3 regions of the Aurantivibrio infirmus genome follow, and region 2 is predicted to be linked to each of the others. Evidence: predicted binding sites of a transcription regulator. Region 2 holds the regulator's gene; each other region holds the start of a gene.
The links. Region 2 encodes FliA, which starts transcription of late flagellar genes. Its sites were predicted from a motif close to TAAAGTTATNNNNNNNNCGGCCGATANCC; they were not measured.

Region 1 (3,287 bases), on a different contig from region 2:
GATCGCACCTTGATCAGACTCAAATTGCAGGCTATTACCAAGTACAGAAGCAACCACGCCGTGAGTATTTGTAGAGAGGTTAACTCTATCTGCAAGAGCTTGAATGGTCGTATCTGCACTGAAATCAACAGTCGTACCGTTGATCAGGATTGAACTTGCTGTTCCAGCAAATGCCGTAGCTACAGTTACACCCGATAAATCAATACCGACTGTCGAAAACGCGTTCGCTGTTACGCCAGTTTCATTAGTCGAGGAATTAATCGCGTTAATTTTTCCTGCCAAACTGTCAGTATTGGTTGTGCTAATTGCCTGACCGTTAATGGTGACATCACCGACACCCCAAGCCGTATTTGCTTGTGCGGCTGCAAGACCCGCGCCCTCAATAACGCCTTGTGCCGATGATTCACGGAAGCCAAGATTATGCAAGTCAACTAAAGTACCTGTATTGCCACGCTCAATGGTAATCGGCTCATCGTTGTCAGAGGTTAAAATTAACTGTCCGTTCTGAGACAAACCATCACCAACTAATGAATTCGTGCCGAGACTGGTTTGCAAATTCAAACCGCCGACAGTAGATACGGCAATCGTCGCACCTGAATTATTCGCCAACACTAGTTCGCCATCATCATTCAAGGACGCGTTGATCGCACCTCCTGTTACACCATTAACAACGTCGACTAACTCAGAAAGCGTTGTGGTGTTTTCACGAACTTGATACGTTTGAACAGCACCGTTTAATTCGGTCACCGTGATATTAAAGCCCTGACCCGCATCGTTATCAATAATTCCGCTACCGACTTGCGATGCTTCTAATTGAGTTACCGCAGACGCTGTAACACCACTAACGTTGTCTGTGATTGATTGAACCAAATCAGACAAAGTATTTGCTGCCGCTGTTCCGGTTTCAAATGTCCCGATTGATTGTCCGTTTATAAGAACGTCGCCGTCCCTAATGTCAGTTCCGGCCGTTGCGGAAAAAACCGATGCTGCTAGATTAATCTCCGAACCCAGTAGATCAACGGCTTGAGAACCCAAACCTAATTTATCCGCATCAATTGCATCGATTGAAAGACCGATGGTTTGATTGGCTTGTGAACCTACCTGCAGCTCAACATTCTTCAAGCTACCGTCTAACAATTTTTGTCCGTTAAAAGTGGTTACGTCTGCGATACGATCTAATTCGGCAACAAGCTGCTGTACTTCCGCATCAAGTGTCGCTCGGTCAGTGTTTGTATAGATTCCGTTAGCAGACTGAATTGAAAGTTCGCGAACACGTTGCAAAATGTTCGTGGTTTCTTCCAAGGCACCTTCCGCCGTTTGAATCAATGAAATACCATCGTTCGCGTTTCGAACCGCTTGGTCCAAACCACGTACTTGCGATGTTAATCGGTTGGTAATTGCCAAACCGGCCGCATCATCTTTTGCTGAGTTAATTCTTCGACCCGACGCTAGTCGTTCACTGGCTTGACTCAGCTCCGCACCTGACTTAACCAACTGACGCTGGGCATTCAGTGAGGATACATTAGTGTTAATAACTAAACTCATGGGAACTCTCCTACATTTATATCCTATTCACGATATGTGAACTATCATCCGTCCGTGCAAGCCAGTGGCTGAATTGGACATCTGGTATCTGTATCGACGTAATCACAAGGAGCTTTAGATTTTTTTCGAGAAATTCAATAACTCTTTATTGTTATAATTTTTTTTCTAGTCTATTTTGCTCTAAGCAGACGGGAGCACAATAGAAATGACGCTGCTTCTATAATAGTAGACAATAAAATACTATTACAGGGCAACCGCCTAACACTATACTTATTGATTACCAGTATAGGCCTTGCTCGCACTAGTTTCTTTAAACAACTTAAGTAATTGACCCTGAACATCCTCTCGATGAGCGATTGTCAGCGCCATTAATTTGTCGTTTAACGTTTTCAGATTCAAGATTATTCTTTGGTCGTCATTTTTCTTTGTATTTAAAGTATTTAATTTTTGATATTCTGAAATTAATAATTCTCTTTCATTTAGCTTCAAAAGAAAATCATCCCATTTTTTATCTTTTGCGAGCTTCAATAAAGCTTCACTACAATTTAGGATATTACTAAGTGTCATTTTTAGCTGCCAAATAATTGTTATTCAGTTTAAATTTACCTAAGCAAATTAAAAAGCGACAAACCACTGACGCGAACAAAACTTTGTTGTGCAGCTTGCAATATAAAAGTTTGTAACGATAACCGTGTTGCCGCTTCCGAAAAATCTAAATCCTCGATATCAGATAAAACCTTTTTATTTAGTAAATCAGAATCCAGATGTAATTCTCGGGAGCTATCCAAGGTATTTAATCGTGCGCCCACCTCACCCAGGACTGAGTTTACTGTTGTTTCTGCATTGTCTAAAACTACCAATGTGTTTGCCACAACATCTTCAACCAGTGCTCTGGTTTGCGGAGACCCCGCTTCAACACCGTGTAAGGCTTCACTTAGACGAGATAAAGTGGTTAGTAAACTTTGCTGATTTTCCGATTCAATTAATATTTTATCTCCAGGGGCTGCGAGCACGCCGTTTGCAGACGCTGTTCCGGTATTAATTCCTACTGCGGCTAAAATATTAGCGCCACTATTATTACCGGGATCAATTTCAATATTGAGACCATTCGCCGATTCAAACCTCGGTGGTGAAACCAGGTTGTTCACCGTAACACCGAGATTCGCCAATCGAGCAGCATTCGCACCGGTAGTTAATTCGGTAACAATGTCTGCATCATTGGTGACATTACTACCGATGACCAAGGTTTCTGTTATCCCACCAACTCGCAATGTAAGACTCTCTCCTGTCTCATCACCCGCAAAATTCTGTGCCGCATCGACCCCAAATTGCAGCGTCGCGGCAGTAGCAGCAGTTCCCGAAAATGGAATACCGGAGATTGTAAAACTCACACCATTGGCTACGATATCCTCGCCACTTTGATATAACTGATTTTGCACAATGACTCGCCCGGTGGAACGTTCAGTAATGGTGTAATTGGTCGCAGCAGGCACGACATTAGCGACTGCATTAAAAGTGACTTCCATATCTTCTGGATAAAACTGATCATAAGTCGCTTGATCAACGACCTGACCAACGGAAACGAGTACCGGAGGGTTGGATTGGTTTGATGAACTAGTGCTGGTTCTAATGGTATTTTCAGCGCTCGCAACATTCTCAAATAACCGCTGACCTGAATCACTCACCTGAACTCGAGCGTTCGTTGTAACCTGAATTGCTATTGAACCTTCATCACCGTGATA
Region 2 (3,287 bases):
TTTATTGGTGTAGGTATAAAGATGAAATAGGGATTCAGTCTATACTCAAAAAAAGGGTGGTTATTTTTCTTTTGGTTGAACAGTAGGGTCCTTTGATTTTGGTCATTCACAAGGCGATTGCGCTAAAAATAACAGTATTACGCTTCAGGTCTTTTCATTAGAACTGAAATTTAGAATTTGAATAAGCAGAGGAGTTATCAGTGAACCACTCTCGACCAATACAGGTCATCGCAGTAACGGGTGGCAAAGGCGGCGTCGGCAAAACAAATTTGTCCGTTAATTTGAGCATGGCATTAGCCGAGCAACAACGCCGAGTGTTGCTATTTGATGCTGACCTTGGTTTAGCCAATGTCGATATTCTTTTGGGCTTAAAGCCTAAAAAAACTTTGGCTGACGTTATCTCTGGCGAAGCCACAATGCGTGAAGTTATGGTTAACGGCCCTGGTGGTATTCGTATCGTACCAGCGTCATCCGGCGTAGCACGAATGGCGGGATTGAACGCGCATGAGCAGGCCGCTTTAATCAACGGCTTTACTGAGCTAAGCGATCAACTGGATATTATGATCGTTGATACCGCCGCTGGAATTTCCGATTCCGTTATTAATTTTGTCAGAGCAAGTCACGAAGTAATCGTTGTCGTATGTGATGAGCCTTCTTCGATAACAGACGCTTATGCCTTAATTAAATTACTCAATAAAGAGCAAGGTATGTTTAGAATTCGCGTGGTAGCGAATATGACTCGCAGCGCGCAAGAAGGTAGTCAGTTGTTTCGCAAGTTAAATCAAGTGTGTGAATCCTATCTTGATGTCAGCTTGGATTATGTAGGACATATTCCCTTTGATGAGAATGTTCGCCTAGCGGTTCAAAAACAAAAACCTTTATTGGAGTTTTCTCCCCGTTGCCGAGCTTCGCAATCGATTCGATCGATCGCACAAAAAGTTATTGAATGGCCAGTCCCACAATCTCCGAGTGGTCATCTAGAGTTCTTTGTTGAAAATTTATTACAGCAACCTGCTGCGAGTGCGAGCTTTTGATGATGATGGGTGCCGACAGCGTAGACATCTACAATAAATCCGCTGTTCAACAAAGCGAGATCAATGTAGAAGAATATGCATCCCTAGTGAAACGTATTTCCCACCATATGATGATGAGGATGCCGCCGTGTGTTCAAGTTGATGATCTGATTCAGGCGGGGATGATTGGTCTACTGGAAGCAGCAAAAAAATATGATGCGAGTAAAGGCGCGAGTTTTGAAACCTATGCTGGAATACGCATACGCGGGGCGATTGTTGATGAAATGCGTCGCGGGGATTGGGTGCCTCGATCGGTACATCGAAATGGTCGAAAAATGTCTGAGGCTATCAGTCGCATTGAGGCTCGTACTGGCCGCGATGCCAGTGATCAGCAAATTGCGGAAGAATTAGAGCTGTCTTTAGAAGACTACTACGCGATGTTGCAAGATAGCGCCTCCAGCAAATTGTATAGTTTTGAAGAAACATACAATGAAGAAAATGGAGAAGTGGACTATAACCATTTAAGTGAGCCTTTAATTAGTCCCTTTGAAGGTGTGCAGAAACAATCCTTGAAAGAGTCACTGGCGCAAGCAATCTCTCAATTACCCGAGCGAGAGAGACTCGTTCTGGCGCTTTATTATGATGAGGAACTCAATTTAAAAGAGATAGGCGAGGTGATAGGCGTTAGTGAATCTCGCGTTAGCCAAATCCATAGTCAAGCGGCAAGTCGTTTGCGTGCCCGACTGATTGATTGGCAAGTAACGATTTAAGGTATGCGAAATTTACTTGGCTTCGGTAAATAGCGAATGGTAAAAAAACACGGTAGTAATTTTTGATAATAGGTTTGATCTGCTTGAACATGTTACACATTCACCCATGTCAGGCAAGATGGAGGAAGTTTTGGACAAGAACATGAAAATCCTAATTGTCGATGATTTTTCGACAATGCGGAGGATAATTAAAAATTTGCTACGTGACTTGGGTTTTAATAATACCCATGAGGCAGATGATGGTACTTCCGCCTTGCCGCTTCTGAAAGACGGAGATTATGATTTTCTAGTCACCGATTGGAATATGCCTGGCATGTCGGGCATCGATTTACTGAAAAAAATCCGTTCAGATAGTTCGCTGGCATCGTTACCAACCTTGATGGTAACGGCGGAAGCGAAGCGAGATCAAATAGTTGAAGCAGCGCAAGCGGGTGTTAACGGCTATGTTGTTAAACCTTTCACCGCACAAACCCTAAAGGAAAAAATTGACAAAATTTTCGAAAGAATTGAAGCGACCTAAAGCTGTTTCGGATTATAAAAATGGGTATACGTGTAAAAAATATGGGTGACTTGGGTTTAGCAAACGCGCTGAAAGATTGCTCAGAACATATTATCGAATTGCTGCAAAATGATTTACATCACGAAGCGGCAATGACCATCAACAAGCTGATTCAGGGGCGAGATGAACATGTTTATATCGCCGTTGGGCAATTAACGCGAGGATTGCATAGCGCGATTGTTGATTTCAATGTCGATGGGAATTTAAAAATTGAATTCCCACAAAATAAACCTTCAGAAATTAAGGATGCATCTGATCGACTTAGTTACGTGATGGATATGACGGAAAAGGCAGCGAATCGAACCATGGATATGGTTGAAGAGTCTGCACCAATTGCGGCCACGCTGGGTGAAGAGGCCGAAGTTTTGCTGTCCGAATGGTCGCGAATTCGCAGGCGCGAGATGAACAAAAAAGATTTCGTCGAATTGTTTGGCAGAGTCGATGGTTTTTTACAAGATCTCTGTGCGGGCTCAAAGCAATTAAATACCAATATGCAAAATATCGTTATGGAACAGGGCTTTCAAGACTTATCAGGACAGGTGCTGAAGCGTGTGATTGCTTTGGTAAAAGAGCTTGAGGATAACCTAGTGAATTTGGTGACTATGGCGAGTCATGTGGAGTTAGTCGCTGGTCTTCATCCGAATGAGGAAAATAAAGGGCAACTTTTGGTAGATTCTGGACAATGTTCTAATGAGGTAAATGCCAAAAAAGGTGAGGACTCATTAAATATTGAAGGTAGTAAATCGAAAATTCGCGGTAATTTAAATGAAGGTTTTGGTCCGCAAATTCATCCCGGAAAACATTCTGATGTGGTCTCGGGGCAGGATGAAGTAGACGAGCTTTTGTCGAGCTTAGGTTTTTAAAGGATAATCATGAGCTTTTCTGACGACGAAGAGATACTCCAGGATTTTTTGCTAGAAGTTGGCGAAATTCTTGAGTTATTGT
Region 3 (3,287 bases), on a different contig from region 2:
CTTGTCCATAGATAAGCACGGCTATCTCCGACCCATGCAATCTCGTAATCACTTGCGTTACTTTGCAAGGCAACGACGGTAGAGCCCATTCCCTTTGCACCAATGCCATCGTCGGCAGCAGAGAGAATAGATTGGTGGGCTTCGTGAATAGATTCAGCGAGTGCCTTACCTTCTTCGGTGTTTTGCTTGATCGTGTCGACAACGATAGAGCTTGCGACCTCGCCAGCTTCATGGCCACCCATACCATCGGCGATAAGCCACACACCTTTGTCCGGTAGGCTGAGATAACAGTCCTCATTATTGTCTCGGATTAGGCCTTTATCTGTGGCCGCGCTATGAATGGGTGATGACATCTATACAAGCTACCAAAATTATCGTTATTAGTTGAATGACACTAGCGAGTTGCCGATAGCTAATTAAAGGGTATGTCCCTAGCGCTAAGAGCGAATGATTCGCGTAAGACTCACATTATAGTCGCTATTATTTGCCCTGCCGCCAATGGGTAAAATGTCTCATCTTACCGATATATCTACTAAGGTGAAACAATTTTTAAGCCTAAGCTATTGAAAAACCAGTGGCTTTTGCTACATTACATAAACGCATAAGACTGCTGTTTAGATGCGAAATACAAAGTGCGTAACGTCGCTTTGATAATAATAAACCGTTTCTTTAAAAGGGCGGAATAACGAGAGCACAAACGACTAACAATATTAGTGATCGATAAGGTTTGTAGAATCGTTGTTCAAAGGGTTTCTTCTGCTACGAGGCATTGTCAATGTTAAAACTCCGACTCAAAAATAATAAACACAGCGCGGTGTGGCTAGTGGAGCCAAAAGTTAGTATTGGAACAGCGCCAACAAATGGTTTTGTTGTTGCCGATTCAAGTGTCGAAGCAAATCATGCAGAAGTGTTAGTCAAGCATGAGAATCTCACGCTAGTAAATCTTGTCGAGAGTAAACCGTTATCCGTTAATGGTAAGGAAGTTGAAAATAGTTCTCCTTTAAATATTAATGATGTCGTCACCATCGGCAATATTGAAATAGAAGTGGTTGATCCAAAATTAGAACAGAGAGAAGAAGCAAAAGCGGCACCGAAGGTAAGTAGTGCCACCGGATGGGCGCTAAAATCAAATCACGCGGCACTCGCCAATCGTGTTTTCACAATTAGTCCTAAAACTATTGTCGGTCGCTCGAACGAGTGCGATATTACTTTAGCGGCTGCGCATTTATCCAGAAGACATGCTGAGCTCACCGTAAAAAATGGTTTGCTTTATGTAAAAGATCTTGGTTCTGCAAATGGAACCTTTATTAATGGCAGCCCGGTAACCGAAGCGCGTGTTAAACGTGGCGATGAATTAAAGTTTGATACCTTAAGTTTTGGTGTCATTGGTCCAAGTGAAGATTTGGATAAAACCACGATTCGCCCCGTTGCTGCGATGCCGAAACAAGCTTCGGCTAAATCAGCGCCGCGATCCGCGGGTGCGTCTCCAGTGAACAAAGAGTCTTCCGCGAATAAAGTTCAGGTGCAAAAAAATATACCGACTTCTAAAGCGACAAATAATACCAATTCAGAAAATCAAAACCGTCCGCAATATGACGCAACTGCTGATAAGCCGAGAAAAGGCAAATCTTTAGCTTGGTTTATTGTATTGGGTTTAGTTGTAGCTTGTATCGCTGTGGCCTATTCAATGGGCTTGTTGCCATAAAAATTTTCAGTCAGTTTGGTAATACTCTTTAGCCCAACTCCCTCCTAGTAACCTGGCATTATTAGTGTTTTTCTACCGCTAATCATTGCCTGTGTTGCCTTCTATTCCTCGCGTATGTGTGAACCAAGTCCTGAAATAAGATTTTAGTCTTAATGAATTTCAGTTTGCGCCGATAACTGGTAATTGGAAACCAAAATTACTGGAATCTATTAAGGATTGACGCCATGCATTTTTCACCTATCTCTAATCATCATTTTTCAAATGACTTTCAAGCGACCGAAAGTCTTTTACGCTCAGCTGAAAATGATGTGGAGCAAAAACAATCATTTAGCTCATCAGAAGTTACCAATGGCGAGAGGGTGGTAGAAAGTTATACCGAAAGCTACCGTCAAGAAACTCGCAGTTTTGATGGTTTTAGAGTTTTTGAAAGTGTTTTGTCAAAATCTTACCAGCGAACTACGGCATCTGAGAAAGTGCCTAGCTTTGAGCAGGGTGCAATAGATTCAGAGGCGATTACCTCAGAAAAAGCCTCAAACAACATTCTAGGTTTTATCGAAGCGCAACTAAAGAGAGATGTAGCAAACGGCGCAAGTGAAGAAGAGTTAGTTGCGCGAGCAGAGACCGCACTTAATGCGTTTGAGAAAGGTTTCAATGAGGCGAAAAATGAACTTCGTGCAAGTGGTTTGTTATCTCAATCAGTCGAAGATGATATCCATGCGACTTACGATACCGTGACTAGAGGCATTGAAAATTTAAAACAAGGTTTACTGGGCGGAAAAACAACGAATGAAACAGATCGGAACGATGTCGATTCAAACGCATCCGACGCCGTCGAGAGTGCGCCGAAACAAGATGTGCCAAATGCTGCACTAGAAAACAATCCAAGCCGTGAAAACCAAAAAGATTCAGGGTCCGGATCAAATAGAATTTCTAGCCTCGCCCAACAACGCGACAGTTTTGCAGCAGAAGCAGAGCAAAATATTCTCGGCTCGTTAAACCAAACCGCATCATCGGTTTCGGCTCCAATTGATTCTTACGCAAACTATCAGTTCGCACAATCCAATACTTTTAGTTTTGAAGTTGAGACTGCTGACGGCGATAAAGTTACGGTGACCGCAAACACCAAAGATCTTTATGCCGCTGAAAATACTGCCGAGTATTTTTCCGAAACATCCGAGTTTACACAAGGTTTTCAGTTTGAGGTGAGTGGTGAGTTGGATGAAGATGAATTGCTTGCGCTCAACGATTTGTTTAGACAAGTCGAAAGGTTGTCGAGAGAGTTCTTCTCCGGCGACCTTGATGCAGCATTTTCGCAAGCGCAAAATCTTGGCTATGATACGGAAGAAATCGTTGGCTACTCGTTAAACCTTCGTCAAGTAGAAGTCGAACGTGTACGTGTCGCTTATGATGAATTTGCACCAAATGGGAACCAGGAATCAAATAAACTCATTGATGCCCTGCAACCTATCGGCAACTTTGCCCAGGGTTTACTTGATGCATTAGAGCCTGCGAGTAAATTTTCACAACCAACACGCTTGATTCAACATTTAGCTTCGTATATAGAGCAGGTGAAAATCAATGA

Region 1: ACYUCY_RS10040 (flagellin N-terminal helical domain-containing protein) is a predicted target of FliA. The motif match lies at 1,634-1,662, and genes of this name have one in related genera.
Region 3: ACYUCY_RS13745 (DUF5610 domain-containing protein) is a predicted target of FliA. The motif match lies at 1,855-1,883, and genes of this name have one in related genera.

The regions. Positions count from the first base shown of each region.
Region 1 covers NZ_BAAFSK010000004.1:132,908-136,194, forward strand. The annotation lists gene ACYUCY_RS10040 (flagellin N-terminal helical domain-containing protein) at 1-1,545, opposite strand, end outside; gene ACYUCY_RS10045 (hypothetical protein) at 1,816-2,112, opposite strand; gene flgL (flagellar hook-associated protein FlgL) at 2,148-3,287, opposite strand, start outside.
Region 2 covers NZ_BAAFSK010000003.1:552,924-556,210, reverse strand. The annotation lists gene ACYUCY_RS09230 (MinD/ParA family ATP-binding protein) at 201-1,034, shown strand; gene ACYUCY_RS09225 (RNA polymerase sigma factor FliA) at 1,040-1,783, shown strand; gene cheY (chemotaxis response regulator CheY) at 1,914-2,303, shown strand; gene ACYUCY_RS09215 (protein phosphatase CheZ) at 2,324-3,205, shown strand; gene ACYUCY_RS09210 (chemotaxis protein CheA) at 3,215-3,287, shown strand, end outside.
Region 3 covers NZ_BAAFSK010000005.1:500,139-503,425, forward strand. The annotation lists gene ACYUCY_RS13735 (PP2C family protein-serine/threonine phosphatase) at 1-353, opposite strand, end outside; gene ACYUCY_RS13740 (FHA domain-containing protein) at 776-1,705, shown strand; gene ACYUCY_RS13745 (DUF5610 domain-containing protein) at 1,930-3,287, shown strand, end outside.